Regions from separate parts of the Nonomuraea sp. ZG12 genome, predicted to be linked through region 3. Evidence: predicted binding sites of a transcription regulator. Region 3 holds the regulator's gene; each other region holds the start of a gene.
What was found. Region 3 encodes HrcA, which represses chaperone genes, less so after heat shock. Its sites were predicted from a motif close to TTGGCACTCTCNNNNNGAGAGTGCCAA; they were not measured.
Positions count from the first base shown of each region.

Region 1: the regulator HrcA is predicted to act here: its motif matches at 1,778-1,804, upstream of groL (chaperonin GroEL).
Region 2: the regulator HrcA is predicted to act here: its motif matches at 2,307-2,333, upstream of groES (co-chaperone GroES).

Region 1 covers NZ_JBQHCW010000014.1:31,124-35,707, forward strand. The annotation lists gene thrC (threonine synthase) at 1-867, shown strand, start outside; gene ACTMTF_RS30870 (MoaD/ThiS family protein) at 893-1,168, shown strand; gene ACTMTF_RS30875 (cold-shock protein) at 1,412-1,615, shown strand; gene groL (chaperonin GroEL) at 1,914-3,542, shown strand; gene ACTMTF_RS30885 (nuclear transport factor 2 family protein) at 3,847-4,194, opposite strand; gene ACTMTF_RS30890 (NAD(P)H-binding protein) at 4,191-4,584, opposite strand, start outside.
Region 2 covers NZ_JBQHCW010000018.1:117,366-121,949, forward strand. The annotation lists gene groL (chaperonin GroEL) at 214-1,833, opposite strand; gene groES (co-chaperone GroES) at 1,906-2,217, opposite strand; gene ACTMTF_RS35260 (class I SAM-dependent methyltransferase) at 2,568-3,797, shown strand; gene ACTMTF_RS35265 (hypothetical protein) at 3,984-4,584, shown strand, end outside.
Region 3 covers NZ_JBQHCW010000002.1:716,049-720,632, forward strand. The annotation lists gene ACTMTF_RS10385 (sensor histidine kinase) at 1-442, shown strand, start outside; gene dnaJ (molecular chaperone DnaJ) at 429-1,568, opposite strand; gene hrcA (heat-inducible transcriptional repressor HrcA) at 1,580-2,599, opposite strand; gene ACTMTF_RS10400 (hypothetical protein) at 2,754-3,614, shown strand; gene ACTMTF_RS10405 (DUF3097 domain-containing protein) at 3,633-4,442, shown strand; gene ACTMTF_RS10410 (DUF4870 domain-containing protein) at 4,439-4,584, shown strand, end outside.

The DNA.
Region 1 (4,584 bases), on a different contig from region 3:
CGCAACTTCGGCTTCCACACCCTGTCCTGCTCCTCCACCGGCAACCTGGCCGGCGCCGTGACGGCCGCGGCCGCCAGGGCCGGGCTGGACGCCTGCGTGTTCATCCCCGCGGGGCTGGAGCAGGCCAAGATCGCCATGGCCCGCGTGTTCGGCGGCAGGCTCGTCGGCATCGAGGGCACCTACGACGAGGTCAACCGGTTCTGCTCCGAGCTCATCGGTGACCCGATGGGCGACAAGTGGGGCTTCGTCAACGTCAACCTGAGGCCCTATTACGCCGAGGGCTCCAAGACGCTCGCCTACGAGATCGCCGAGCAGCTCGGCTGGAAGCTGCCCGAGCAGATCATCATCCCGGTGGCCTCCGGCTCCCAGCTCACGAAGATCGACAAGGGCTTCAAGGAGCTGATCGAGCTCGGGCTCGTCGAGGACGGCCCGTACAAGATCTACGGCGCGCAGGCGCTCGGCTGCTCGCCGGTGTCCACGGCCTACAAGGCGGGCCACGACGTGGTCCAGCCGGTCAAGCCCGACACCATCGCCAAGTCGCTGGCCATCGGCAACCCCGCCGACGGCCCTTACGTGCTCGACATCGCCCGCCGCACCGGCGGCGCGGTGGAGGACGTGACGGACCCCGAGATCGTCGCCGCGATCAAGCTGCTGGCCTCGACCGAGGGCATCTTCGCCGAGACGGCGGGCGGCGTCACGGTGGGCGTGCTGAAGAAGCTCGTCGACACCGGGCGGCTCGACCCGGAGCTGGAGACCGTGGTGCTCAACACCGGCGACGGGCTCAAGACGCTCGACGTCATCGCCGACGACGCCCAGCCCACGGCCGTGATCCGGCCCTCTCTCGACGCGTTCCGCGCGACTGTCTGACAATCAGGAAAGGCGAGGTTAATTCATGAGTGTTTCTGTGCGGATTCCCACCATCCTTCGCACCTACACCGGCGGTAACGCGGAGGTGAGTGGAGAGGGCGCGACCCTGCGTGACGTGCTCGCCAAGCTCGACTCCGACTACCCGGGGATTGGCGCCCGCATTCTCGATGAATCGGGCAAGATTCGGCGTTTTGTCAACGTTTATGTTGGCGAAGAGGACGTCCGTTTTGCCCAGGGCCTTGACACTCCGGCCCCTGAAGGCACTCAGGTCTCCATCATCCCGGCGGTCGCCGGCGGCTGAACCCGGTCACTGAAGAAGGCGCCCGCATGCGGGCGCCTTCTCTTTTTTCCGCAATCAAATTCAAGGTTGAACTACTTTCCGCACATGGTGAAATTTCCGGTTTGTCGGTTGACTCTGGTGCCAAACGTCGTGTCGCAGGTATGGTCGAGTGCGGTCGTCTGACTGATTCCCCAATTGTCACGACGATTGTGGGTCTCGCGGAGGAATGGGCGGGACCTATGAGCCCAGTAAGAGGAGTCGGAAGTGGCGCAGGGCACCGTCAAATGGTTCAACGCGGACAAGGGCTACGGCTTCATCGCGGTAGACGGTGGTAAGGATGTATTCGTCCATTACTCGGCAATCATGATGGATGGCTATCGATCTCTCGAACAGGGGCAACGGGTCGAGTTCGAGATCACGCAGGGCCAGAAGGGGCCGCAGGCGGAGTCCGTCCGTGCGGTCGCGTAGCTGGTAAGCCCCGGCAGCCCGCACGTCAGCGCAGTGCGTGCGGCCTGCCACCCCCTCGGTGTACGGCGGGCCGCCCTGGCCCGCCGTTCGCGCTGTACGGACTTGACCTGGGCGTGGGTGACGTCAGCTTGCACTCGACAGGGTAGAGTGCTAAACAATTCGTTGGCACTCTCTGTTGCAGAGTGCCAACCTGGGATCGAGACGATGGGGTCTGCCGACGGAGTTGCGGACCCACATGCCGTCGCGGGCGTCGGCTCGGTCCACAGCCAGCCACCCTGCAACTGGGAGGTCCAGCCTTATGGCAGCCAAGATGATCGCGTTTGACGAGGAAGCCCGGCGCGGTCTCGAGCGTGGTATGAACCAGCTCGCCGACGCCGTCAAGGTGACCCTGGGGCCCAAGGGCCGCAACGTCGTACTGGAGAAGAAGTGGGGCGCCCCCACGATCACCAACGACGGTGTGTCGATCGCCAAGGAGATCGAGCTCGAGGACCCGTGGGAGAAGATCGGCGCGGAGCTGGTCAAGGAAGTCGCCAAGAAGACGGACGACGTCGCTGGTGACGGCACCACGACCGCCACCGTGCTCGCCCAGGCGCTGGTGCGCGAGGGCCTGCGCAACGTCGCCGCCGGCGCGAACCCGATGGCCCTGAAGAAGGGCATCGAGGCCGCTGTCGAGCGGGTGAGCGAGGAGCTGTCCAAGCTCGCCAAGGACGTGGAGACCAAGGAGCAGATCGCTTCGACGGCCTCCATCTCCGCCGCCGACCCCGAGATCGGGGCGCTCATCGCCGAGGCGATGGACAAGGTCGGCAAGGAAGGCGTCATCACCGTCGAGGAGAGCAACACCTTCGGTCTGGAGCTTGAGCTCACCGAGGGCATGCGCTTCGACAAGGGCATGACGTCGATGTACTTCGTCACGGACTCCGACCGTATGGAGGCCGTGCTCGAGGACCCGTACATCCTGATCGTCAACTCGAAGGTCTCGGCGAACAAGGACCTGCTGCCCCTGCTCGACAAGGTCGTGCAGTCCGGCAAGCCGCTCCTGATCATCGCCGAGGACGTCGAGGGCGAGGCGCTGGCGACCCTGGTCGTCAACAAGATCCGCGGCCTGTTCCGCTCGGTGGCCGTCAAGGCCCCCGGCTTCGGTGACCGCCGCAAGGCCATGCTCGGCGACATCGCCACCCTCACCGGTGGTCAGGTCATCGCCGAGGAGGTCGGTCTCAAGCTGGAGAACGCCACGCTCGACCTGCTGGGCCGCGCCCGTAAGGTCGTGGTGACCAAGGACGAGACGACGATCGTCGACGGTGCCGGTGACGCCGACCAGATCGCCGGCCGGGTCAACGAGATCCGCGCCGAGATCGACCGCACCGACTCCGACTACGACCGCGAGAAGCTCCAGGAGCGTCTCGCCAAGCTGGCCGGCGGCGTCGCCGTCATCAAGGCCGGCGCGGCGACCGAGGTGGAGCTCAAGGAGCGCAAGCACCGCATCGAGGACGCCGTGCGTAACGCCAAGGCGGCCGTCGAGGAGGGCATCGTGCCCGGCGGTGGCGTCGCGCTGCTGCAGGCCGGCGCCAAGGCGTTCGACAAGCTCGAGCTCCTGGGCGACGAGGCCACCGGTGCCGCGATCGTGCGCAAGGCTCTGGAGGAGCCGCTCAAGCAGATCGCGGTCAACGCCGGCCTCGAGGGCGGCGTCGTGGTCGAGAAGGTGCGCAACCTCACCCCCGGTGAGGGCCTCAACGCGGCCACCGGCGAGTACGTCAACATGTTCCAGGCGGGCATCATCGACCCGGCCAAGGTGACGCGCTCCGCGCTGCAGAACGCCGCTTCCATCGCGGCGCTCTTCCTCACCACCGAGGCCGTCATCGCCGAGAAGCCCGAGAAGTCCCCCGCAGCCCCCGCCGGCATGCCCGGTGGCGGCGACATGGACTTCTAGCCCTTCAGTACCACGCGCCGGGTTTTTCCGGCACGTACAGCACCACATCAGAGCGGCCCGAAACCTGCCGGTTTCGGGCCGCTCTGGCGCTCTCCCCGCCTTTGCCCCGCTTTAGGCGCGGGCTTTTTTATTTACGGCCAGCCCGGTTCGACCGCCCGCCGCACAGGGCTGAGGGCCTCCAGGGAAACGGCCGCTGACCGGGTGACGGCGGGCCGCCGTTACGCGAGCCCGCACTTGACCATCCGCCGAATAACACGTCATCCCTCCACGTCCAGCCGCAGGCCCGGCCGATCGACCTAGGGAACTAGGCGAAGAAGCCGACCACCCGGCGAATGCGGTCGCCGGTGAAGTCCACGACGTCGTAGCCGGTTGCCGCAGGTGTGTCCGCGTTCGGTGCGCCCAGTTCCCAGGTGAACAGCGCCGTGTCATGGTGGGCGTTGATCACCCTGCCGAGGGTGAACACCATGTCGCCGAACTGCTCCTGGGAGCGGCCGATCGCCTCGGACAGCTCGCCGTGGCCGTGGAGACCGGCGTGGTCGGGAGCACTGTAGAACGAGTCCTCGGTGAAGACGGCCTTGATGAGGGCCTGGCGGGCGGCGGTGTCCCGCTCGTTCCAGATGTCGAGGTACCTGAGGATCAGGAGCGACCTCAACGCCAGGCCCCCGCTGCCGCCGCGCGCGCGACATAGGTCTCGAAATCGCGGGGTCGGCGGCCCAGGACGCGGTGCACGTCGTCGGTGACCTTGGCGGTCGCACCGCTGCGCATCAGGTCGAACATCTCCCCGACGTAGCTCGCGGTCTCGGGCGGGACCCCCTGCGCCACGAACGCGGTGACGTACTCCTCGGGCGAGACATCAAGGTAGCGAACCGGCCGACGCGACACCCGCGCGATCTCCTCGGTGGCCTCCCGGAACGTGAGCGCTCGCGGGCCCGACAGCTCGTAGATGCGGCCGTCGTGCCCGCGCTCGGTGAGCGTCGCCACCGCGACGTCGGCGACATCGTCCACGTCGATGAAGGGCTCCACGATGTCGCGGGCGGGCAGT
Region 2 (4,584 bases), on a different contig from region 3:
GTACGGCCCGCACCGAGGGATCGGAGCGAGCCGTACGCGGTGCAGGCAAGGCCGGTCACCGCGGAAACGCGTACGGCCCGCGTCCAGAGCTCGGAGCTGGCCGTGCGGCGGTGCGGCGGTTCAGGCCGGGCCCGTCACCGCGGGAACGCGTGCGGAAACGCGTACGGCCCGCGCCGACGTATCGGTACGGGCCGTGCGGTGGTGCGGGTGGGGCTAGTGGCCGTGGCCGTGGCCGTGGCCCTGGCCGGCGGAGGCCTCCTCATCCTCGGGCTTGTCCACCACGAGAACCTCGGTGGTGAGCAGCATGCCCGCGATGGAGGCGGCGTTCTGGACGGCCGAGCGGGTGACCTTGACCGGGTCGATGACGCCCTGCGAGAGCAGGTCGCCGTACTCGCCGGTGGCGGCGTTGAGGCCGTGACCGGGCTTGAGCTCGGCGATCTTGTGCGTGACGACGTAACCCTCAAGGCCGGCGTTCTCGGCGATCCAGCGGGACGGCTCGACCAGCGAGCGGCGCACGATGGCGACACCGGTGGCCTCGTCGCCCGTGAGGCCGAGGTCGTCGAGCTCCTTGGAGACGTGGATCAGCGCGGAGCCACCGCCGGAGACGATGCCCTCCTCGATCGCGGCGCGCGTCGCGGAGATCGCGTCCTCGAGGCGGTGCTTCTTCTCCTTGAGCTCCACCTCGGTGGCCGCGCCGACACGCAGCACGCACACACCGCCGGCGAGCTTGGCCAGGCGCTCCTGGAGCTTCTCGCGGTCCCAGTCGGAGTCCGACTGCTCGATCGCGAGCTTGATCTCCTTGACCCGGTCCTCGATGGCCTTGGCGTCACCGGCGCCGTCGACGATGGTCGTGGCGTCCTTGGTGACGACGATGCGACGGGCGGTGCCGAGCACCTCCAGACCGACGTTCTCCAGCTTGAGGCCGATCTCCTCGCTGACGACCTGGCCACCCGTGAGGATGGCGATGTCCTGCAGCATCGCCTTGCGGCGGTCGCCGAAGCCGGGGGCCTTGACGGCGACAGAGGTGAAGGTGCCGCGGATCTTGTTGGTGACCAGAACGGCCAGGGCCTCGCCCTCGACGTCCTCGGCGACCACCAGCAGCGGCTTCTTGCTCTGCGCGATCTGCTCCAGCAGCGGCAGGAAGTCCGCGATGGAGGAGACCTTGCCCTGGGTGAGCAGGATGTAGGCGTCCTCCAGGACGGCCTCCATGCGCTCGGAGTCCGTGACCATGTAGGCCGACAGGTAGCCCTTGTCGAACTGCAGGCCCTCGGTGAACTCGAGCTCCATGCCCATGGCGTTGGACTCTTCGACGGTGAGCACACCGTCCTTGCCCACCTTGTCGAACGCCTCGGCGATCAGCTCGCCGATCTGGGCGTCCTGCGCGGAGATCGTCGCGACATTGGCGATCTCCTTCTTGTCCTCGACCGGACGGGCGCTGGCGAGCAGCTTGTCGCTGACGGCCCTGGCGGCCTGGTCGATGCCGCGCTTGAGCGACAGCGGCGAGGCGCCGGCGGCCACGTTGCGCAGGCCCTCGCGGACCATCGCCTGGGCCAGGACGGTCGCGGTGGTGGTGCCGTCACCTGCGACGTCGTTGGTCTTGGTGGCAACTTCCTTGGCGAGCTGGGCGCCGAGGTTCTCGTAACGCTCCTCCAGCTCGATCTCACGAGCGATGGTCACGCCGTCGTTCGTGATCGTCGGTGCACCGAACTTCTTGTCGATGACGACGTTGCGGCCACGGGGGCCGAGGGTAACCTTTACGGCGTCCGCGAGGGCGTTGACGCCGCGCTCAAGCGCGCGGCGGGCGTTCTCGTCGAATTCCAGGATCTTCGCCATTTTGCTGAGAGTCCTCTCCTGGCGTCGAAGGCCCCGAACGCGGTATGCGCCCGGGGCCCCGACACAACCGGCTTACTTCTCGATGATCGCGAGAACGTCGCGGGCGGAGAGCACGAGGTACTCCTCGCCGCCGTACTTGACCTCGGTGCCGCCGTACTTGCTGTAGAGGACGATGTCGCCCTCACTGACGTCGAGCGGAATCCGCTTGTCGCCGTCCTCATCCCAGTTGCCGGGACCCACCGCGAGGACCTTGCCCTCTTGCGGCTTCTCCTTGGCGGTGTCCGGGATGACCAGACCGGAAGCGGTGGTCTGCTCTGCCTCAAGCGGCTGAACCACAATGCGGTCGCCGAGCGGCTTAACGGGAACCTTGGTGGCGGTCGTCACGATCGGACCTCCCCTTCAGATTTGAATGATCTAGAAGAGGCGACCAGCGGGGCCTGCCGTCGCGGGTGCCAGACCTGCCTCGTCGCACATTGGCACTCTCAAGGGGAGAGTGCCAACAGGAAACATATGCAAGAGGGGCTTGACAGTCAACACGAACTCGTCTGCTGAGAGCGATCAGGGACCCAAGTCTTCCCCGAGGTGACCCCAGGTTGGCGCACTGCCTGGAGTCCCAGCCTAGGGGCATTCGGGACGATCCCCCCGCACGTCACGTCGGCGCGCCGCACCGGCTCGCGACCTCCAGGAAGTACGGCGGACCGGCGGGTCCGGTGCGGGCGCTAACGTCGTATGTCGTGGACCTTGAGGCCTTTCGTGAGCTGCTGACGCCGCGCGGCCTGCGGGCGCTCGGCGAGGCCGAGGAGCTCGTGGGCGCCGACCCGGTCGTGGCCGCCACGAAGCTGCGCAGGACCTACGACGCCGCCCTCACCTCGGCCGCGCTCACCCAGGCCGGGCTCAGGGACCGGGCGAGGGCGAAGTTCGGCGCGGACGCGGCGCGGATGTACTTCACGCCGCACGGCCTGGAGCAGGCGACCCGCGCCGAGGTGGCCGAGCACCGCGCCCGCCGCCTGGCCGCCGGGACCGGCCTGCGGGTGGTGGACGCGTGCTGCGGCATCGGCGGCGACCTGGTGGCGCTGGCCCGCGCGGGCTGCACCGTGGACGCGGTGGACACCGACCCGCTGACCGTCGCCGTCGCCACGGCGAACGCCGAGGCGCTCGGCCTCGCCGACCGGGTCACGGTCACCCTGGCCGACGCCGCGTCGATTACGCCAGAGGCGTACGACGTGCTGTTCGCCGACCCCGCGCGCCGCACCTCCAGGGGCAGGACGTTCGACCCCCTGGCCTACTCCCCGCCCTGGCCGGTGGTGCTGGATCTGGTGTCCAGGTCGCGGCGCGCCTGCCTCAAGGCGGCCCCGGGGATCCCGTACGAGTTCATCCCCGATGACGCCGAGGCCGAGTGGGTGTCGTACCGGGGCGAGGTCAAGGAGGCCACCCTCTGGGTCGGCCGTCCGGCCGACGCGGCCGAGCGGACGGGCGGGAGCGGGACGGGCGAGAGCGAGGCGGGTGAGGAGCGGATCGGCAGGCGGGCCACGTTGCTGCCCGGCCCGCACAGCCTGGCCGCCACCGGCGTACGGGCGTCCACGGGACCGGTCGGGCGTTATGTGTACGAGCCCGACGGAGCCGCCATCCGCGCGCATCTCGTCGGCGAGGTGGCCGAGCTGGTGCACGGCCGGCTCCCCGACCCGATGATCGCCTACATCTCCGGCGACGAGCCGATCGACACCCCCTGGGCCGCGAGGTACGCAGTCGACGAGGTGCTGCCCTTCTCACTCAAACGCCTCCGCACCGCACTCCGCGACCGCCAAATCGGAAATGTCACCATCAAAAAGCGCGGCTCGGCGGTAGATATCGAGCGCCTGCGCCGCGACCTCCGACTTTCCGGCGATAAATCCACCGTAATCATCCTGACCAGGATTATGGACCGGCCGTCAGTCATCATCTGTGACCCCACCCCACCTGCATAAATGACAAAGCAGGGCGATTCATCGATAAGCACGACGTTCTCTCTCGCCCCTGACGGACCTTGATCGAAAGGCTATGGTGGCGGGCGGGAGTTCTCCCCCTATCGCGGTGAGCCGTGTTCTCCTTCTTCCATTTCGCAAACCGGACTCGCTACGCGGCAGACCGTCGACGAGCGAAGGAGCCTTTCGGTGGATCATTCGAACCACACCACCCTTCTGCAAGCAGGCGGCCAGACCGCCATCTCCGACAGGATGCGGGAGCTGCTGGCGCGTGCCGCGCAGGATCACGTGTACGAGCAGCGCACGCAGGGAGCCGTCCTCGACGAGATCCGCCAGCGGCTTGAGGGGATGGAGTGGCTTCTTCGCGAGGTGCGCGAGCGCGAGCTGGGAGGTCTCAGCGGCACCCTTGAGACGGTGAGCGGACGCCTCGACGACATCGCCGCCAAGCCGCCGATGTGGGCCGAAGGACTGGCCCAGCACGTCGAGGCGGTGCGCGACCACGTCGACGCCGTCGGCGAACAGGTCGACGGCGTCGACTCCCGGGTGGAGTCGGTGCACGAGCGCGTGCACCCGGTCCTGGAGCTGCCGAAGCTGCGCGCCGATCTCAGCGTCGTGAGCGAGGGGGTCGAGGAGACGCTCAGCCGGCTGCAGTCGGTGCTCGAGGTGACCGACGGCATGACCCGGCGGATGGGCGACTTCACCACCAGGCTCGCCCAGGTGAGCGCCGGCATGGAGGTCGCCGCCGGCCGGTTCAACCGGATCGACAAGTCACTGGCGGAGCTCAACGCCC
Region 3 (4,584 bases):
GACGCTGCGCGTCGTGGACGGCGCGCCGGTCAGGGGCGCGGTCGTGGCCGAGGTCGCCCACCTGCTGGCCGAGCTGGTGGAGAACGCGCTGACCTACTCGCCGCCCGATTCGGAGGTGGAGGTGTGGGCGCGCGCGGACGAGGGCGAATGCCGGATCACCATCACCGACCACGGCATCGGCATGACCGCCGAGGAGCTGGCCACGGCCAACGCCCGGCTGCGCGGCGCGGAGAGCTTCCTGGTGCCCCCCACCCGCTGCCTGGGCCACCACGTGGTGGGCAGGCTGGCCGAACGGCTCGGCGTCCGGGTGTGGCTGCACGAGTCGCTGCGCTGCGGCGTCACCGCGCGGGTGGCGCTGCCCGAGGAGCTGCTGGCGGTGCGGCCATCGCCACCGCGACCGGAGCAACCGCCAGAGCTGCTCGGCGGCGTCAGCGCCCGTTGAAGGCGTCGCGCAGCCGCGAGAAGAAGCCCTGCTGGCCCGGGGCGAACTTGCCCGGCGGGCGCTCCTCGCCGCGCAGCTTGGCCAGCTCGCGCAGCAGCTCCTCCTGAGCGGTGTCGAGGCGGTGCGGCGTCTCGACATTGACGTGGATGAGCAGGTCGCCGCGGCCCGTCTCGTTGAGCCGCTGCACGCCGCGCCCGTACATGGTGATGACCTGACCCGACTGGGTGCCTGGCCGGACGTCGATCTCCTCGGCGCCGTCGAGGGTCTCGACGGTGAGGATGGTGCCGAGTGCGGCGGCCGTCATCGGGATCTGGACGGTGCAGTGAAGGTCGTCGCCGCGCCGCTCGTAGATCTCGTGCGGGCGCTCGACGATCTCCAGGAACAGGTCTCCGGGCGGGCCGCCGCCGGGGCCGACCTCGCCCTCGCCGGCGAGCTGGATGTGGGTGCCGTCCTCGACGCCCGCGGGGATGCGCACCTTGATCGTGCGGCGGGTGCGCACCCGGCCGTCGCCGGAGCACTCCTGGCACGGGTTGCGGATGATGCTCCCGAAACCGCCGCACTGCGGGCACGGCCGCGAGGTCATGACCTGGCCCAGGAACGACCGGGTGACCTGGCTGATCTCGCCGCGCCCGTTGCACATGTCACAGGTGTCGGGGTGGGTGCCCGGGGACGCGCCCGCGCCCTGGCACACCTCGCACAGCACGGCGGTGTCGACGACCAGCTCGCGGGTGGTGCCGAACGCGGTCTCGCGCAGGTCGAGCTCGACCCGGATGGTCGCGTTGCGGCCCCTGCGCGCGCGCGAGCGCGGACCGCGCGCGCCGGCCGCGTTGCCGAAGAAGGCGTCCATGATGTCGCTGAACGGGAACCCCGCGCCGAAACCGCCGGCCCCGGCCGCCGCACCCGCGCCGCCGAACGGGTCGCCGCCCAGGTCGTACATCTGGCGCTTGCTCGGATCCGACAGCACCTCGTAGGCTTGCGTGATCTCCTTGAACCGCTCCTGGGTGGCGGGATCGGGATTCACGTCAGGGTGCAGCTCGCGAGCCAGCCGGCGGTAAGCCTTCTTGATCTCGTCCTGACTGGCGTCACGGCGCACCCCGAGGGTGGCGTAGTAGTCGCTGTTTGCCACTTATCGACCTCTTAAGATGCAGCCAGGATCTGGCTGACGTAGCGTGCCACCGCGCGCACGGCGCCCATCGTCACGGGGTAGTCCATCCTCGTGGGGCCCAGCACGCCGAGCCGAGCCAGTTGGTTGTCGCCTGAACCGTATCCCGTGGCGACGATGGACGTGCCCACTAGTCCGGTGTAGGCGTTCTCTGATCCGATGCGCACGGTGAGAGCGGACGGTGTGTCTGTGGACGTCTCGCCGAGCAGCCGCATGAGCACGACCTGCTCCTCCAGCGCCTCGAGCACGTCGCGCAGCCCGACGCTGAAGCCGGCCCCCGCGAGGTTGGCCGCGCCGGCGAAGACGATCTTCTCGTCGTGGCGTTCGACGAGCGTTTCGAGCAGGACCGACAGGATCGTGGCCACGACGGGCCGATCCTCGGCCGGCAGCCGCTCGGGCAGGTCGGCCACCAGGTCGGGCACATTGCCCAGCCCGCAGCCGTCCAGGCAACTGTTGAGCACCGCGCGCAGGTGCGCGATGCGGGTGTCCTCCACCACTTCGGGCAGCTCGATCACGCGCTGCTCGACGCGGCCGGTGTTGGTGATCAGAACGAGCATGACGCGCCGCTCGGCGAGCTGGACCAGCTCGACGTGCCGCACCGTGGAGCGGGTGAGCGTCGGATACTGCACCACCGCGACCTGCCTGGTGAGCTGCGCGAGCAGCCGCACCGTGCGGGTCACCACGTCGTCCAGGTCCACCGCGCCGGCCAGGAAGGTCTCGATGGCCCTGCGCTCGGCTCCGGACAACGGCTTGATCTGCGAGAGCCTGTCGACGAACAGGCGGTATCCCTTGTCCGTCGGCACCCGGCCGGCGCTGGTGTGCGGCTGGGTGATGTAGCCCTCCTCCTCCAGCGCGGCCATGTCGTTCCTGACCGTCGCCGGGGAGACCTTCAGGTTGTGGCGCTCCGCCAGCGCTTTGGAGCCCACCGGTTCGTTGGTCGACACGTAGTCTTCGACAATGGCGCGGAGCACCGCGAGTTTACGATCGTCGAGCACGTGAGCACCTCCTACCGCTGCCTTCCGGGAAACGACAGGTCTAGCACTCTGTGTTCCCGAGTGCCAAGTGTACGGCTCTCACTCACAAGGTGCGATAACGCCGTGGGCCCCAGGCTGCTGGCGCAACATCGACCACACGGGTCACACTTGCAACATGACGGACAATTCACACCCTCAGTCATATGGTCCCCCGTCAGAGCCCGGGCATTCCCCGGGGGAGACGCCACAGGGACAACCACCCCCGTACGGCCCGCCGCAGCAGTATGTCCAGCAGCAGTACGGCCAGGCGCCTCCCTTCGACCAGCAGGGCCGGCCCCCGCAGGGGCAGCCCTTCGACCCACGGGCCCAGCCGCCGCAGTACCCACAAGCCCCGCCCCCGCAGTACGGCCAGCAGCCGCCCTTCGCCCAGTACGGCAAGCAGCCGCAGTTCGGTCAGCAGTACCAACCCGGGTCCGGGCCGGGCGTGGATCCGAAGACCCTCAGGCCGCAACTGCGGTGGATCGGCGTCTCCTGGGGCGTCGCCGCCCTGTGCATCGCCGCGGGCGTCATCCTCTTCGTCAGCGGTTTGCTCAGCAGCGTCGACAACGTCGCGCCGACCAGGACGTTCGCCGCCGGCGAGCGGGTCACCGTCGCCCTCGACCCGGCCCAGAGCCCAGTGCTCTACCTCACCAGCCGCACGCGGGTGCGCTACGAGTGCCAGATCGCCAACAGGGCGAAGCTCCTGCCCGTCTCCGGCGTCCAGACCCTCACGGTGAACGGCACGAAGTGGCAGCAGATCCTGCGGATCGACGCACCCTCCGCGGGTGACTACCAGGTCACCTGCACCGTCACGGAGGGCGCGAGCGCGCGGTTCGGCGTCGGCCGGGACATGTCCAGCGCCGTGGGCGGCGTCCTGGGCGGAGTGGTCCTGCTGGTGGCCATCCCCGGAGTAGGCATCCTGGCCGCGATCATCGTGACGATCGTGGTCCTGATGCGCCGCAGCAGCCAGCGTAAGCGCCTTGCGGTCAGCGCGTGATTTGCTACGGTCCCCCGTGTGTACGAGGGTGATGTTCTAGCGGGAAACTGGCGGCGTCCGGGCCGGGGCAAGATCCCGAAGGTGCCGGCCGAGCGCGATCTGGTCGTGGAGGACGCCGACAGCGGCTTCTGCGGCGCGGTGGTCGCCTGCGACAAGGAGGCGGTCACGCTGGAGGACCGTTTCGGCAAGCGCCGGCTGTTCCCGCTCGACCCCGCCGCGTTCCTGCTGGAGGGCAAGGTCGTGACGCTGGTACGGCCACAGGCGGTGCCCGACAGCGCCCCGAGGCGCAGCGCCTCCGGCTCGATCGCCGTGGAGGGGCTGCGGGCCAGGGTGGCCCGGCAGAGCCGCATCTACGTCGAAGGGGTGCACGACGCCGCCCTGGTGGAGAAGATCTGGGGCCACGACCTCCGGGTGGAGGGCGTCGTGGTCGAGTACCTCGAAGGCGTGGACGACCTGCCGGAGATCGTCGAGGAGTTCGCGCCCGAGCCGGGCCGGCGGCTCGGCGTGCTGGTCGACCACCTGGTGCCCGGCTCCAAGGAGAGCCGCATCGCCGCCCGGGTGACCTCCCCGGACGTGCTCGTGGTCGGCCACCCGTACATCGACATCTGGCAGGCGGTCAAGCCGTCCTCGGTCGGCATCCCGGCCTGGCCGGACGTGCCGCGCGGGGTCCCCTGGAAGGAAGGCGTGATCGCCGCGCTGGGCTGGCGCGTGGAGCCGGCCGACGCGTGGCGGCGCATCCTGGGCTCCGTCTCAAGCTTCGCCGATCTGGAGCCCGAGCTGCTCGGCCGGGTCGAGGAACTGATCGACTTCGTTACGGAGACACCATGAGCCACGATCCGCAGCCCCCGCCGGACGACGACGCGACGCGCCGCATCACCGCCTCCGCCGTCCCCGGCGCCCAGCCCCCTCAGCCCGACTCGGGCCCCCAACCGACCCCCGACCCCGGCACGGGGTCCGGGCCGCAGGCGCG